One region of the Pseudomonas urmiensis genome, then DNA from elsewhere that is predicted to be linked to it. Evidence: riboswitches for the same ligand, from Rfam matches in the RefSeq annotation. Region 1 holds a riboswitch; the other holds the start of a gene.

Region 1 (7,402 bases):
CTGCACGAGTTCAAGATCAGTGAAAAGTTTTCCGACGCCTACGACACGATCGAGCGCCTGGCCAAGGAGGTCCAGAACGATGCCATGCAGGCTCGCCGTTCCGGGTCGTCAGAGGAATACGCCATGGTGTTGAAGAAGGAATTGACCTCCAAGATCGTCAATACCCTGTGTGAAGATATCGGACTGGTCGGCGGCAAACTTGGCTACAAGCAGCACGGTAAACTGGCCGAGGGCCTGAAGAAACTGCTGTTCAAGGCCATCTTGCGCAAGAAGGACGTGCAACTCTACGAAAAGCGCGGCGAGCAGGTTATTCGCAGGCTGTTCGAGGTCTATACCGATGAACGCTACAACAAGGACAACATGCTCCTGCCGCCAGAGCTGCGCTCGGTCCAAGGGGACCGCAAACGTCTGGTGACTGACTATATCGCCGGCATGATGGACCTTTACGCCATGCAGGAATACGAGCGGTATTTCGGCAAGGGCAGCCTTGATGGTTATTACTTCAAGTAGGCGCCAACCAGGGCCGAGGTGCCGCCTGGAATCAGGTGATTTGCCAAGGCCCTGCCAATCGCGTAGAAAACCGCCTTTGCCCACGGCCTAGAGTGCAATGAATAGCTGGACGATCACCTCGGTAAACCCTGATGCCATCGATGAGGTAGTGTCCTTTGTCGATAGCGCCCGCCGTGCGCTTTTTCCCATGCTGGCGGGAGCACCACTGCCTGCTGACCTCGGGCGTTTTGCCGCAACTTACCTGGACGGCGACGGCCACTTTCTGATCGCTCGTGACCAAGCTCGCTTGGTCGCAGCCATTGGCTATCTGCCTTACGACCAGCGCTTTGCCCAACTCAATTATCGCGGGGTGAACACGGTTGAGATCGTCAGATTGTTCGTCCTGCCGGACTATCGCCGCTGTGGTCTGGCTCAGGCGCTGTTCCAGGCGTTGCGCGAATGCGCGGTGAACGCCGGGGTCGAGCTGCTGTACCTGCATACTCATCCGTTCTTGCCGGGGGCGATCAGCTTCTGGGAGCGCCAGGGGTTCGAGATAATCGATGTCGAACAGGATCCGCTTTGGCGTACCACCCATATGCAGTTGTCGCTAAGCTAGCGCTGCGCTTCAGAACCCACCCGTCAAAGGGAACTCGACCGCCAAGCGAATCTGATCGGCATCCAGCTCGGCTTGCGCGGTATTGCCCCGATGCATGTTGTGACGCAGCGAGAAGGCAGTGCCTTTGGCCTTGCCGCTTTGCACTACGTAGCGCGCTTCCAGATCACGCTCCCAGTGCTTGCCGCCCTTGCCATAGCCCAGGTACGCATAGCCGCCATGCTGATCGACATGGCTGCCATCGATATCGAAGCCGCGTACATACAGCGCGGTCAGGTTCAGCCCGGGCACGCCATAGGCGCCCATGTTCAGGTCATAGCGCGCCTGCCACGACTTCTCGTTGGGGGCGTTGAAGTCGGACAGCTGCACGGCGTTGCTGATGAAGATCGCGCCGCGGGTGACATAGTCGAACGGGGTGTTGCCATCGACCTGCTGCCAACCGAGGCTGAAGCCGTGCGGCCCGTGGTTGTAGCGCGAGACCAGGCTCCAGGTGGTGTTGTCAATCTGCCCGGAGAGGGCTTTGCCGGTGTCGCTGGTGCGGTACAGGTTGAGATCCAGGCTCAGGCTGCGCCGATCATCCAGGGCATGGCTGAGGGTGCTGCCCAGGTAGTGTTGGTTCCAGCTGTCCTCATAGCGCGAAGTGTAGAGACTGGCGCTGACTGCGCTGCTCGGGTTCCACACCGCACCGGCCAGGTCGAAGCTGTTGCCCTTGCGTGCATTGGAATAATTCACCACGAAGCCTTGATTGTGACTGGAGGCGTTGCGGTCGGTACTTTCGGTGAAATGCCCGGCGACCAGCTTGAGGGTGTCGATCTCGTTGCTGGTAAGGAACAGTCCGGTCGCGGTCTCGGGCAGCAGGCGACTGTCCGAGGAGCTGAAAACGGGCGTCTTGACTCGCTGCTCGCCATAGGACAGCACTGTGTTGGACAGGCGCAGCTTGAGCGCCGCGCCGCCACGGCTGTACTCGTTCTTCGGGTGGCCCTGATTGTCCACGCCCAGCAGGCGCGCTTTGCCGGCGCGGCCGCCGCCGCTGTCGAGCTGCACGCCGAGGTAGGCATGGGCATCGACGCCGACGCCGATCAGGCCTTGGGTGAAGCCGGACTGCACGCTGCCCATCAGGCCGTAGGCCCATTCCTCGGCTTTACCGTTGCGTTCGCTGCGCGGCTTGTAGGCGTTGCGCGCGCTGCTGTTGCTGCCCCCATGACGGTAGTCGCGCTGGTCGAACACGCTGCGGTTGAGCAGGCTCCAGGTGCTGTCTTGGACAAAGCCGTTGGACTGCGACTGGGCAGACTCAGCCGCGGCCAGGGCGCTGATGCCCAGCCAGGGCAGCGCCAGGGTCATGCGTAGCAAAGGGCTCATTGACCAGCCTCCAGTTTCTCCAGTTGCACCTGCAGGCGGGCTTTGGCGCGGGCGGGGAGGTTGTCTGGCAGCGACTGAGTATGCCCGGTCGGCTCGCCGACCTGGATCAGCATGACCATGCCCATGGCCAGGTGTGGAATGCACTGGATGCCGTACAGCCCCGGTACCCTGAAGGTCTGCTCGACGGGCTGGTTGAGCTTGCTCTTGAACGGCTCGGCACCGGTGGGCAGCAGGGTGGCGATGCTGGCTGCGTTGTGCCCGTTCTGCGTAGGCAAGAAGCGCACGCTGTCGCCCGGCGCGATGCGCAGATGGTCCGGCTCGTAGACCATTGCGCCGTCGGCGCCACGGTTGAGCATTTTCACTTCATGGACTTCAGCCAAGGCCTGCGGGGCGAGCAGGGCGCTAGAAAGCAGCAGGGCAAACGGGCGCAACAGCATAGCGAGAACTTCCAGGTTCAGGGGGCGCGAAAGCGCAGGATGCGCGCGCCGTCGTAAGGGTCGGTGAGGTAGTGGGCGTGCACGCCAAAGGTGCTCAGCAGACGCTCAGGGGTGAGCACCTCAAGTGGCTTGCCAAGCGCGACCAGACGGCCCTGGTCGAGCACTGCCAGACGGTCGCAAGTCAGTGCCTGGTTGAGATCGTGCAGCGCGACCAGGGTCGTTACCTGCAGCGCCTGCACCTGTTGCAACAGGCTCAACTGGTGCTGGATATCCAGGTGGTTGGTCGGCTCGTCGAGCAAAAGCACCTGCGGTCGTTGCGCCAAGGCGCGGGCGATGTGCACGCGCTGACGCTCACCACCCGACAGGCTATGCCAGAGCCGCTCGCGCAAGTGCAGCGCATCGAGGTTGAGCAAGGCCTGTTCGACGATGCTGCGGTCGTCTTTAGAGAACGGCGCGAGGGCCGACAACCACGGCGTGCGGCCGAGGGCCACGGCATCGTAGACGCTGATGGCGTCGCTGGTGTCGGCTTGTTGCTCGACCAGGGCCAGGCCCTGTGCAACCCGGCGCCGGGGCATCTGCGCCAGGGGCTCGCCAAGCAATTGCACCGTGCCGCTACTGGGTTTGAGCAAGCCGGCCAGAAGTTTGAGCAGGGTCGACTTGCCCGAACCGTTGGGGCCGACCACGCCCAGGGTTTCGCCAGGGATCACTGCCAGGTCGATGTCTTGCAGCACCGTGCGCCCGCCCAGGCGCAAACTGAGGCCCAGGCAGGACAACGGCGCCACCTGCAAGGCTGTCATTATCGTCATGGGCGCCCCCTGCGGCTGACCAGAATCAACGCGAACACCGGCGCGCCAATCAGCGCCGTGACCACGCCCACCGGGATCACCTGGCCGCTGATCAGCGTGCGCGAAAGGATATCGGCGCTGATCAGAAACAGCGCCCCGCCCAGGGCACTGGCTGGCAGCAGGCGGCTATGCCCGGGGCCAAGCAGCAGGCGCAGGGCATGCGGGATGACCAGCCCGACAAAGCCGATGGCGCCGACGATCGACACCATCACTGCGGTCACCAGTGCTGCGCAGCTGATCAGCAGCAATTGCGTGCGCCGGACCGGGACGCCCAGCGAGGCAGCCGAGTCGGCGCCGAAGGTGAACGCGTCCAAGGCGCGCCGATGCCACAAGCACACCGCCAGCCCCAGCAGGGCGACTGGCAACGCCAGCCACACCGAAGGCCAGCGCACACCGCTTAAGTTGCCCAGCAGCCAGAACAGAATGCCCCGCGCCTGTTCAGCGGTTGCCGACTTGGTAATGAGAAATGCCGTCAGCGCGCTGAACAGCTGCGAGCCTGCGATACCGGCAAGAATCACCTGGGCGTTGCTGCTAGTGGGGCCACTGGCACGCGACAGCAGCAAGACCAGGCCAAAGGCGGCGAGGGCGCCGATAAAGGCGCCACCGGACATCGTCAGCGCCGCACCGCCCAGACCGAGCAGGCCGACTGCCACCGCGCCGGTCGAGGCCCCGGCCGACAGACCCAGCAAATAGGGTTCGGCCAGCGGGTTGCGCAGCAATGCCTGGAGGATCACCCCGCAGGTTGCCAGCCCGGCGCCGCACGCCGCGGCGACCAGGGTGCGGGTGAGGCGATAGTTCCAGATGATGCCGGCATCGATCGGGTCGACCGGGTAGCCGGCGCTCCACAACTGGTTGGCCAGCACCTGATAGACCACGCTTGGCGACAATGGCGTCTCACCGATGGCGATGCCCGCCAACAGGGCCGCGACCAGCGCGGCCAGGGCCAGGGCGGTGTAGGGCAGCAGGCGGATCATGGTTGCGCGGCTTTACCGGAGGCGAAGGCGCTAGACAGGGTTTCCAGGCCACGGAACAGGCGAATACCGGCCTGCATGGCGTCGGCGTCGAGAACGACGATCCGCCCTTGCTTGACCGCATCCATGTTCTGCGTGACCGGGTCGTTGCGCAAGAACTCCAGTTTTTTCTGGTAGTCATCGGCTGGGAAGCGGCGACGGTCCATGCGCGCGATGATCAGCCAGGTCGGGTTGGCCTTGGCCAGGGTTTCCCAGCCGACCGTGGGCCACTCTTCGGTGGACTCGACCACATTGCGCACACCCAGGGTTTGCAGCATGAAGTCGGCCACGCCTTGGCGACCGGCGACGTACGGGTCGATATCCAGGTCGGCACTGGAGAACCAGAACAGCGCCGAGGTGTGCGACAGGTCCTTGCCGGCCAACTGCTGCTTGGCGTTGTCCAGGCGCGCCTTGAGTTCGGCATTCAGTGCGCTGCCGCGCGCTTGCACGTCGAAGATCTCGGCCAGCTGGCTGACGCTCTTGTAGATGCTGTCGATCTGGAACGGTTGCAGGCGGGTGCCGTCGGCGCCGACCAGGTTGTCCTTGCCTTCGCAATCGGAGGGCAACAGGTAGGTGGGAATGTTCAGCTCGGCAAATTGCTCACGGGTGCCGACCACGCCCTGGGCGCCGACCATCCACTCGAATTGTACCGCCACCAGTTGCGGGCGCTTGCCGACCACGGCCTCGAAGCTTGGGTCGTTGTCAGCCAGGCGCTCGACCTTGTCGTTCTGCGCTTTGTACTCAGGCAGGACATTGTTGAACCACAGCGAAGTGCCGGCCAATTTTTCGCCCAAGCCCAATGCGTAGAGCATCTCGGTGCCCGCCTGGCCGATGGTCACGGCACGCTCGGGGGCCTGGGCAAAGGTCTGCGGTGCGCCACAGTTGTCGACCGTCAACGGGTAGTGGGTGGCGGCGGCTTGGGCCAGGCCGGTCAGACTCAGGCCGGCGAGCAGGGCGGCGAAACGAGGCAGCATGATGGGGCGATCTCCTATCGAACAGTTCACGGAATGAACGCACGGACAGGCATCGCCGAGCCCGTTGCGCAAGGCAACAGGCCACACCCTGGCAAGGGTGGAGATGACCATCCCGGACACCCCGCCGGTTGGAATATGTAGGCCGGCAGGTCTCCTGACTGGTGCGTCTGCGCCCGGCTCCAGCCTTCCCGGATCAGCGGATCCAGTGGCATCGATGGAGCGGGCTCGGCACCTACAGTTGCGGGGGCAGTTCCAGTTGGCCTGCATGAGGGCAGGCCGGGGATTCCCTATTATTTCCGTGGTGGAAACCGGCGGGCGGCATGGTAGACCATCAGGCCGCCGGGTGAAACGCTTTTCACAGGTACTTGAGCCAGGCGATGTCGCGCCGGCGCGCCTTGAGCCGGGCGAACCAGCGCACTGGCAAGTACAGCGAGACCGCCAGCAGCAGCGCTGCCAGCCACACCGCGCCGATGCTGTCGAAGCCGAAGTAATCGCCGTGGTTCAGGCCAAACAGGGCCACGCTGGCCAGGTACAGCAGCTTGAGCACGTACAGGTGCAGCAGGTAGAAGAACATCGGTGCGGCGCCGAACACCGCCAGGACACTGATCCAGCGTGCCTGCCCGGCGCGCTCGAAACCACGCAACAGCAGCAGGCCGGCGCCCAGGGTCAGGGTCAGGAACAACAGCGACGGTGGGTACTTGGTGATGTTGAAGAAGCTCATCAGCGTTTGCGTCAGCGTCGGGTAGCTGCTCCACGGCGCTTCGCCATAGCCGTTGAGCATGCGCAGCACGAGAAAGCCCAGCAGGGCCAACGCACCGACCAGCAACAACCGGTGCTGACGCTCGCCAGCATCGCTGGCGCGGGTGAACCATGGGCCCAGGCCATAGCCGAGGGCGATTACCCCGATCCACGGCAGAACCGGGTACGAGGTGCGCAGGCGCAGGCTGTCAGAGAACTCCAGCCAGCCGCGGTCATGCAGGATCGCCCACGGCACATGCATCCACGACCCTGGCGCGAAGTGCAGGCCGTCGAGCAGGTTGTGCCCGGCGACGATCGCCGCGCCCAGGGCGATCAGGGCAGGGCGTGGCAGCCAGACCAGCAGCGACAGGGCGATCATGCTCACGCCAATGGCCCAGATCACCTGCATGTAGATCACGCTGGGTGGCAGCTGGAAGGTCCAGGCGAAGTTGACCAGGGTGAACTCCAGCACCACCAGGAACAGCCCACGCTTGAACAGGAACGCCGAGACATCGCCCCGGCCCTGGTATTTTTCGCCATACAGCCAGGCGGAAAGACCGGTCAGCAGGACGAACACCGGCGCGCACAGGTGAGCCAAGGTCCGGCTGAAGAACAGCGACGGGTCGGTGGCGTCGATGGCCATGGGGTCGCTGACCTGGCGATGCAGGAAGAAGGTTTCACGCACGTGATCCAGGAGCATGAACACGATTACCAGGCCGCGCAGGGCATCGATGCTTTGCAGGCGCTGGGTGAGCAGGGTGGGGGTGGCGCTGGCGCTTGTCATGGGAGGGGTCGCAGGCAGGAATGGATATCAAATGAAACGTTATCTTATAACTATTTGGTTTGAGAGTGATAGGATTTTTGTGCGGGTCTGGTGTTGGTGAGATGCGACAGGCGCTATCGCGGGCAAGCCTGCTCCTACAGGGCCAACGGCACC
Region 2 (7,402 bases), 510 kb from region 1:
CCGCCTGCTGATTGGCCTCGGGCAAGCGGGCGAACGCCTGCTGGTAATCGGCCAGGCTCAAGCTCTGTGCGCAAGGGCGTTGGTCGAGGTGATCCAGGTCGTTGGTGACACCGCCCAACAGCTGATGAATCAGCGCGGTGCCCGTTTCAGGCAATTCCCCTAGCGGATAGCCCTCGGCCCGCAGCGCCTGCAAGATGTTCAGCGCAGCCCCCGGCGTATCCAGGCCTACGCCATTGCCAATGCGCCCGTCGCGGGTTGGGTAGTTGGCCAGCACCAGGGCAACGCGTTTCTGCCCATTGGGCAAGCGCGCCAGTTCAACCCAGCGCCTGGCCAGTTCGGCAACGAAGTCCATCCGCTCCGGATGGGCGCGGTAGCAGACCACATCCGCTTGGCTGCGCTCGCTGCGCCAGGCCAAGTCCTTGAAGCTGACCGGGCGGGTGATGATCCGCCCATCGAGTTCCGGCAAGGCAATGTGCATGGCCAAATCGCGCGCGCCCAGGCCCTGCTCGCTGGTTTCCCAGCCCTGCTGGTTGTCCTGGGCGCAGATGGCTTGCAACACCGGCACATCCCGGCGTAACGGCCGCAGGTTGGGCTGCTCGGGGCTGGACAAGGCGAAACCGGTGGTATTGATCACCACTTCGGCCTCGACCTCATCCATCCAGGCCTCGACCTGATCGAGGCAGCCGCGCTCTTTAAGGCTGGCGACCGCGATCGGTAGCGGATTCAGGCCCGCGGCCTGCAAGCGCTGGCAAAATACGTCAATGAAGGCGGTATTGGCCGCCTGCAAATGTGAGCGATAAAACAGCAGCGGCGCCACCGGCTGGAGCGGGTCCCAATCGGCGAACCAGTCGCTTGGCTGGGCACTGGCCTTGTGCGGGTGGTAGACCGCGGTGCGCGGCAGCGGCTGCGGCTCGTCCCAGGAGTAATTACGCCCAAGCCACAGGTTGGCCAGGCAATTGAACAGGTTCAGCGCATTGGCCTTACCGCCCTGGCGCAAATAGTGCCAAAGCCGTTCGGCGTGTGCTGCCGGCACTGTGCTCAGGTCGGTCAACTGCGGGTCGGGACGATCATCGCCGGGCACCAGGATCAGTTGCACGCCGCGACTGGCCAGCTCGACCAACTGTTCGACCCCGTAGCGCCAATAACCCACCCCACCGTGCAGCGATAGCAGAATCACCTTGGCGTGGCGCAGCACCTGGTCGACATACAGATCGACCGAGGCATGGTTCTGTACCTGCATAGGGTTGGCCAGGCGCACGCTGGGGTAGTCGCCGGGCAACTGCTCGACGGTGTCCGCCAGCAGCGCCAGGTGCGAATCACCGCTGCAGAGAATCACCAGCTCGGCCGGGGTCTGGCCGAGGTCGGCGATGCTGTCGTCCGGCACGAAGCCGCCGGGCTGGGTCCGCAGCAAGTGCATGGGTCAGGCGCCCAGGGCCTGGCGCAGGCGCGCTTCGAGCTCAGCGGCGTGCAAATCCTGGCCAATCAGCACCAGGCGGGTGATGCGCAGTTCATCGGCACGCCAGGCGCGGTCGAAGTGTTTGTCGAAACGGGTGCCGACACCTTGGATCAGCAGGCGCATCGGCTTGCCGGGGATCGCCGCGAAGCCCTTGGCGCGCAGGATGCCGAACTCGACCACCAGTTGGGTCAGGGCGTCGAGCAGCAGGCTTTCGTCAGCCTCGGGCAAGTCGATGGAGATGGAATCGAAGGCATCGTGGTCGTGATCGTCATGATCGCCGTCGTCGTGGTGCGAATCGTGGTGAGTACGACGCCCATCGATGTGCGCTTCAGACTCTGCCCCCACGCCCAACAGCACCTCAAGTGGCAGACGACCACTGCTCGCCTCGATCACTTTGACGGCCGCTGGCAACTCCTCGGCGACCTCGGCGCGAACCTTGGCCAAGCCTTCGGCGTCGATCAGGTCGGCCTTGTTCAGCACTACCAGGTCGGCGCTGGCCAACTGGTCGGCGAACAGTTCATGCAGTGGTGATTCGTGGTCCAGGTTGGGGTCGAGCTTGCGCTGGGCATCCACCTGGTCTGGGTAGGCGGCGAAGGTGCCAGCCGCGACGGCCGGGCTGTCGACCACCGTGATCACCGCGTCGACCGTGCAGGCGTTGCGGATTTCTGGCCACTGGAAGGCTTGCACCAATGGCTTGGGCAGGGCCAGACCGCTGGTTTCGATGAGAATGTGGTCAAGGTCGCCACGGCGCGCCACCAGCTCGCGCATCACCGGGAAGAACTCCTCCTGCACAGTGCAGCACAGGCAGCCGTTGGCCAGCTCGTAGACGCGGCCGCTGGCTTCTTCTTCGGTGCAGCCAATGCTGCATTGCTTGAGAATCTCGCCGTCGATGCCCAGCTCGCCGAATTCGTTGACGATAACGGCAATGCGCCGGCCTTGGGCGTTGTCGAGCATGTGCCGCAGCAAGGTAGTCTTGCCCGAGCCGAGGAAGCCGGTGACGATGGTGACGGGAAGCTTGGCCAGTGTTTTCATGTCTCGATGCCCTTGGCAGGATGGCGCGGGCATGCAGGACGAAAGCCTCAGGCCGATTGGCCAGGCTCGTTCGCCACCGGATCACCCCGCCCGGATTAAAAGTCGAAATCGCTACGAGGCAGGTCTCCTGGCTCGCACCGCTCCGGCGCCAGGCCGGTTGGATGACGCCTTCCCGCGCCGGGGCGCAGTGGCTGTGTCGATCCTGTTCAGTGCTTACAGTTGCGGGGGCAGCCGCGGCTTGTACCGCGTTCCCGTCTTAGCTGCGCCTACAGGCGCAGAACCTCGAAGCGGCAAGGCTACGCATCACGGCTATAAGCTGCAAGTAGATACGCACCTAGATCCCGTGGGAGCGGGCTTGCCCCGCGATGAGGCCAGAACAAACGACATCCAGTCGTCCTTCAATACACCAAAAAACAGCCGACTTTGCCAGCCATCGCATCGCTTACAGCTTGTAGCCTGAAGCTCAGGTGTGGTTTGCTAACGCCTTGCGTTCAGGTGCCCCCACGGGGGTGAAACGGGAAACCGGTGCGTCGTAGGCTCTTCATCCATGCCCACGACAAGGCCGGTGCTGCCCCCGCAACGGTAAGCGAGGAAGCGTCTTGACCACTGTGCCGAGTTGTCTGGCATGGGAAGGTGACGCCTCTGCTGGAGCCCTGCTCCACCTCGCAAGCCCGGAGACCGGCCTGCCTACGTAGCAATGAACACCCCGCGGTGGGCGGGCGCTGTCGCATGTCCCTGGACGAATCACGTCCGGGGCTGCCGCGCTTGCCCGTTGCCTATAACAAGCAGAGGAAAGCGTCATGCCCATCACCAGCGCCAAGCACAGTATCGCCACCCCCATCAGCCTCAGCCAGCGCGTGATCATCGCCGCCGGCGCCAGCCTGCTCGGCCTGTGCCTGATCTACTTTGCCGGTTTCTCGCACATCGAAGCGGTGCACAACGCTGCCCACGACACCCGCCACAGCGCCGCCTTTCCTTGCCACTGAGTAGCCTCGCATGATCAAGCGCATTGCCCGTACCGCCGGCTTCAGCGGCCTGCTTGCAGCCCTGTTGCTGACCCTGCTGCAAAGCGTGTGGGTCAGCCCGCTGATTCTTCAAGCGGAAACCTTCGAAACCGCAGCACCTGCCGAGCAGCATGAGCATGCCGGCGAAGCGCACGCACCTCATGAACATAGCGCCGAAGCCTGGGCGCCTGAGGATGGCTGGCAGCGCGTGCTGTCGACCACGGGCGGCAACCTGGTGGTCGCGGTCGGATTCGCGCTGATTCTGGCCGCGCTGTATAGCCTGCGCGAACCCAATCGGGTGAGCACCGGCGCATTGTGGGGCCTGGCCGGTTTCGCGGTGTTCTGCCTGGCGCCGACCCTGGGCCTGCCACCTGAGTTGCCGGGCACCGCTGCGGCCGATCTTGGCCAGCGCCAGGCCTGGTGGATTGGCACTGCCGCCGCCACTGCCACGGGCCTGGCGCTGATCGTGTTCGCCCAGCACTGGCTGCTCAAACTGGTGGGTGTGCTGCTGTTGGTGGTGCCACACGTGATCGGCGCGCCGCAGCCAGAGGTTCATCAAAGCCTCGCCCCTGAGGCGCTGGAAACCCAGTTCAAGATCGCCTCCTGGCTGACCAACGCAGCGTTCTGGGTGGCCCTGGGCCTGCTCAGCGCCTGGTTGTTCCGCCGCTCCCGCCAGGCCTGATGCCTAGCGCCACTGCCCTGCCGGTGCTGTATGCCGGCTTTGGCTGTCGCCAGGGCTGCTCGCGGCAGAACCTTGAAACCCTGCTGCGCCTAGGCCTGGCACAGCTGCAACTGCCGCTGAGTGCAGTGCAGGGCATCGCCAGCATCGAGCTGAAAGCCGACGAGGCTGGCCTGGCTGACTTGGCCAGGCAACTCGCGCTGCCTTTGCGGGTGTTCACCCCCGTGCAGCTGCAACGCTTCGAAGCGCAACTGTCCCATCGTTCCGCTGCAGCCTTCACCCACAGCGGCTGCTGGGGCGTTGCCGAAAGTAGCGCCCTGGCCCTGGCTGCCCAGGCCCATGGCGCTGCGCGACTGGTACTTGCCCGGCAGATTCTCGGCGGCGCTACCCTCGCCTTCGCCAGTGGCCGATAATCGCGCCTATTTCATCTGCAAGGATTTTCCATGACGGTCTACTTCATCGGCGCCGGCCCCGGCGACCCGGAACTGATCACGGTCAAAGGCCAGCGCCTGATCCGCCAGTGCCCGGTGATCATCTACGCCGGCTCCTTGGTACCGGCCGCCGTGCTCGAAGGCCACCGCGCCGCAACACTGATCAACAGCGCCGAGCTGCACTTGGAGCAGATCATCAGCGCCATCCGTACAGCCCATGCCAAAGGCCAGGATGTGGCCCGCGTGCACAGCGGCGATCCAAGTCTGTATGGGGCCATTGGCGAGCAGATCCGCTGCCTGCGCGAGCTGGGCATCGACTACCAGATCATCCCGGGCGTCACCGCCACCGCCGCCAGCGCCGCCCTGCTTGGCTGCGAACTGACCTTGCCCGGGGTCGCCCAGACCGTGATCCTCACCCGCTACGGCGACCGCTCACCGATGCCCGCTGGCGAGCAACTGGCGGACCTGGCCCGGCACGGCAGCACCTTGGCCATTCACCTGGGCGTCAAGCACTTGCCACGGATCGTCGCCGAGCTGCTGCCGCACTATGGCCCCGACTGCCCGATTGCCGTGATTCATCGGGCCTCCTGGCCAGATCAGGACTGGGTCCAGGGCACGTTGCAGGACATCGTCGAACGCGCCTCGGCCAAGGACTTCCGGCGCACCGCGCTGATCCTGGTTGGCCATGTGCTGGGCGATGCCCCCTTCAGCGACTCGGCCCTGTACCGGGCCGGCCATGCCCACCTGTATCGTCCTGGCAACTGAGCGTTGCCAGGCGCGCGGCTGGCGTAGCAGACTGCGGTCTACCTCTCGCCCACCGGAGTCATGCCCATGCTCGAGCTACGCCCCAACTGCGAATGCTGCGATGTCGACTTGCCCGCAGAAAGCCCCCAGGCGCTGATTTGCTCATTCGAATGCACCTTCTGCCAGGCCTGCGCCGAGCAGCGTTTTCAGGGGCGCTGCCCAAATTGCTCGGGCCAGCTGCTGGCCAGGCCCAGCCGGGTCGGCACGGCGCTGAGTAATAATCCCGCTTCGACGCAACGCATCGTAAAACCGCACCCCGCCTGCGCCTGATCCCTACACGCTCCGGTGAGCCAAATCGCTTGCCGGGGCGTGCAAAACCGCTCTTTTTTGTAGGCTTTTTCAACAGACCCTCCGCGTTTTTTCAACGCACCTATACTCGCCATTACCAAGGATTCTGAATCGACGTATCTTGCGCGCTGCCGGGCAGGCCCTACAGACGTATTCCTGGGTGATTCAGGAAACGGACTAAATTTCCGACAGGAGTTTCCCAATGACAACCGTGCTGATGGTCGATGACCACCCAACCGTAAGGATGGCCGTACGCATGTTGCTGGAGCGTGAACGTTTCCAGGTGATCGGTGAGGCCGGCAACGGCATTGAAGCGGTACAACAAGCGCGCAAACTCTCGCCCCAAGTGGTGATTCTCGACATCGGCCTGCCGGGCCTGGACGGCATGGAAGTGATCAAGCGTTTGCAGTTGCTGGAACCTGCGCCAAAAATTCTGGTGCTGACCGGACAACCCGCCGATCTCTACGTACGCCGCTGCCTGGATGCAGGCATCGCCGCCTTCGTCAACAAGGATGAAGACACCGAATCCTTGGTGTTCGCCCTCAAGGCACTGGTCAAGGGTTATTCGACCTTTCCGCAGATGTCGGTCAACAGCAACTCGCTGGAAAACGAAAACGTGCGCCTGGGCAGCCTCTCCAACCGAGAGATGGAAGTTCTGCGTCGTTTGAGCCGAGGCGAAAACAACAAGTCGATCGGCGAACGCATGAACCTCAGTGCCAAGACCATCAGTACCTACCGCGGAAGGATCATGGAAAAGCTCAAATCCGAATCGCTGGTTGAGATGGTCGACCTTGCCAAGCGCAATAACGTCAACTGAACCTGCGCACATGATCAGGGGCGCTCTACTGGCAATGATGCTGGCGATCAGCCTCGCCACGCTGGCCCATGCCGAAGGCGAAGTCCGCCAGCTACTGGCCCGCTCGGCAAGCGCGGCCCCGCCGCTGGTGCTGGATCAGCAAGATCGTGACTGGCTCGATAAGCGCAAGGTGTTGGTGCTGGGCAGCTCTCGCCCTGACTATCCGCCTTTTGAAATCAACATTGATCAGGCCGACTATGAGGGCTTGAGCGCCGATTACGCGGGACTTATCGCCGAACAGCTGGGCATTCCCATCGAGGTACGGCGCTTTCCCAGCCGCGACGAGGCGATCGCCGCCCTGCATGAAGGGCGCATCGATCTTTTAGGCAGCTCCAATGCCTTCGAAGCGGTCGAGGCCCAACTGAGCCTGAGCCAGCCGTATGCCGATGACTTGCCGGTGATCGTCAGCCGCCAAGGGCACACCCTCAATCAAAGCAACGCGCTCGCCGGCCTGCGCCTGGCGATGGTCGATCACTACCTGCCAACCGAAATGGTGCGCGCGCACTATCCCCAGGCGCAGCTGTCGCTCTATCGCTCGACCCTGGCAGGCCTCTCGGCTGTGGCGCTGGGCGAGGTGGATGCCTACCTGGGCGATGCCATCAGCACCGACTACTTGATCGGCAAGAGCTACCAAGGGCAGATTCGGGTAGATCACTTCTCGCCCCTGCCTGCTGAGTTCTTTGCCTTCGCCTTGGCCAATGAAAACACCCAGTTGCGCCGATTGGTGGATAATGCGCTCGACAGAATCACCGACAGCGAACGCCTGAATATTCTGCGACGCTGGAGCAGCGGCAATACCAGTCTGCTGATGCAGCGCCGGGTGGCGGCCCTGACTACCGCCGAACAAGAGTG

What was found. Region 1 has a riboswitch for cobalamin ahead of HU737_RS08175 (ABC transporter substrate-binding protein). Riboswitches for the same ligand answer to the same signal wherever they lie in the genome.
Region 2: another riboswitch for cobalamin. It lies ahead of cobW (cobalamin biosynthesis protein CobW); the one in region 1 lies ahead of HU737_RS08175 (ABC transporter substrate-binding protein).

The regions. Positions count from the first base shown of each region.
Region 1 is NZ_JABWRE020000001.1:1,843,437-1,850,838, forward strand. Features, by position in the region: gene dgt (dGTP triphosphohydrolase) at 1-510, shown strand, start outside; gene HU737_RS08150 (GNAT family N-acetyltransferase) at 608-1,105, shown strand; gene HU737_RS08155 (OprD family porin) at 1,115-2,461, opposite strand; gene HU737_RS08160 (pseudoazurin) at 2,458-2,898, opposite strand; gene HU737_RS08165 (ABC transporter ATP-binding protein) at 2,916-3,704, opposite strand; gene HU737_RS08170 (FecCD family ABC transporter permease) at 3,701-4,717, opposite strand; gene HU737_RS08175 (ABC transporter substrate-binding protein) at 4,714-5,727, opposite strand; cobalamin riboswitch at 5,855-6,055, opposite strand; gene HU737_RS08180 (acetyltransferase domain-containing protein) at 6,083-7,249, opposite strand.
Region 2 is NZ_JABWRE020000001.1:2,356,877-2,364,278, forward strand. Features, by position in the region: gene cobN (cobaltochelatase subunit CobN) at 1-1,417, opposite strand, end outside; gene cobW (cobalamin biosynthesis protein CobW) at 1,421-2,488, opposite strand; cobalamin riboswitch at 2,589-2,788, opposite strand; cobalamin riboswitch at 2,965-3,189, shown strand; gene HU737_RS10410 (CbtB domain-containing protein) at 3,289-3,474, shown strand; gene HU737_RS10415 (CbtA family protein) at 3,485-4,174, shown strand; gene HU737_RS10420 (cobalamin biosynthesis protein) at 4,192-4,584, shown strand; gene cobM (precorrin-4 C(11)-methyltransferase) at 4,615-5,367, shown strand; gene HU737_RS10430 (DUF1272 domain-containing protein) at 5,434-5,676, shown strand; gene HU737_RS10435 (response regulator transcription factor) at 5,897-6,511, shown strand; gene HU737_RS10440 (transporter substrate-binding domain-containing protein) at 6,525-7,402, shown strand, end outside.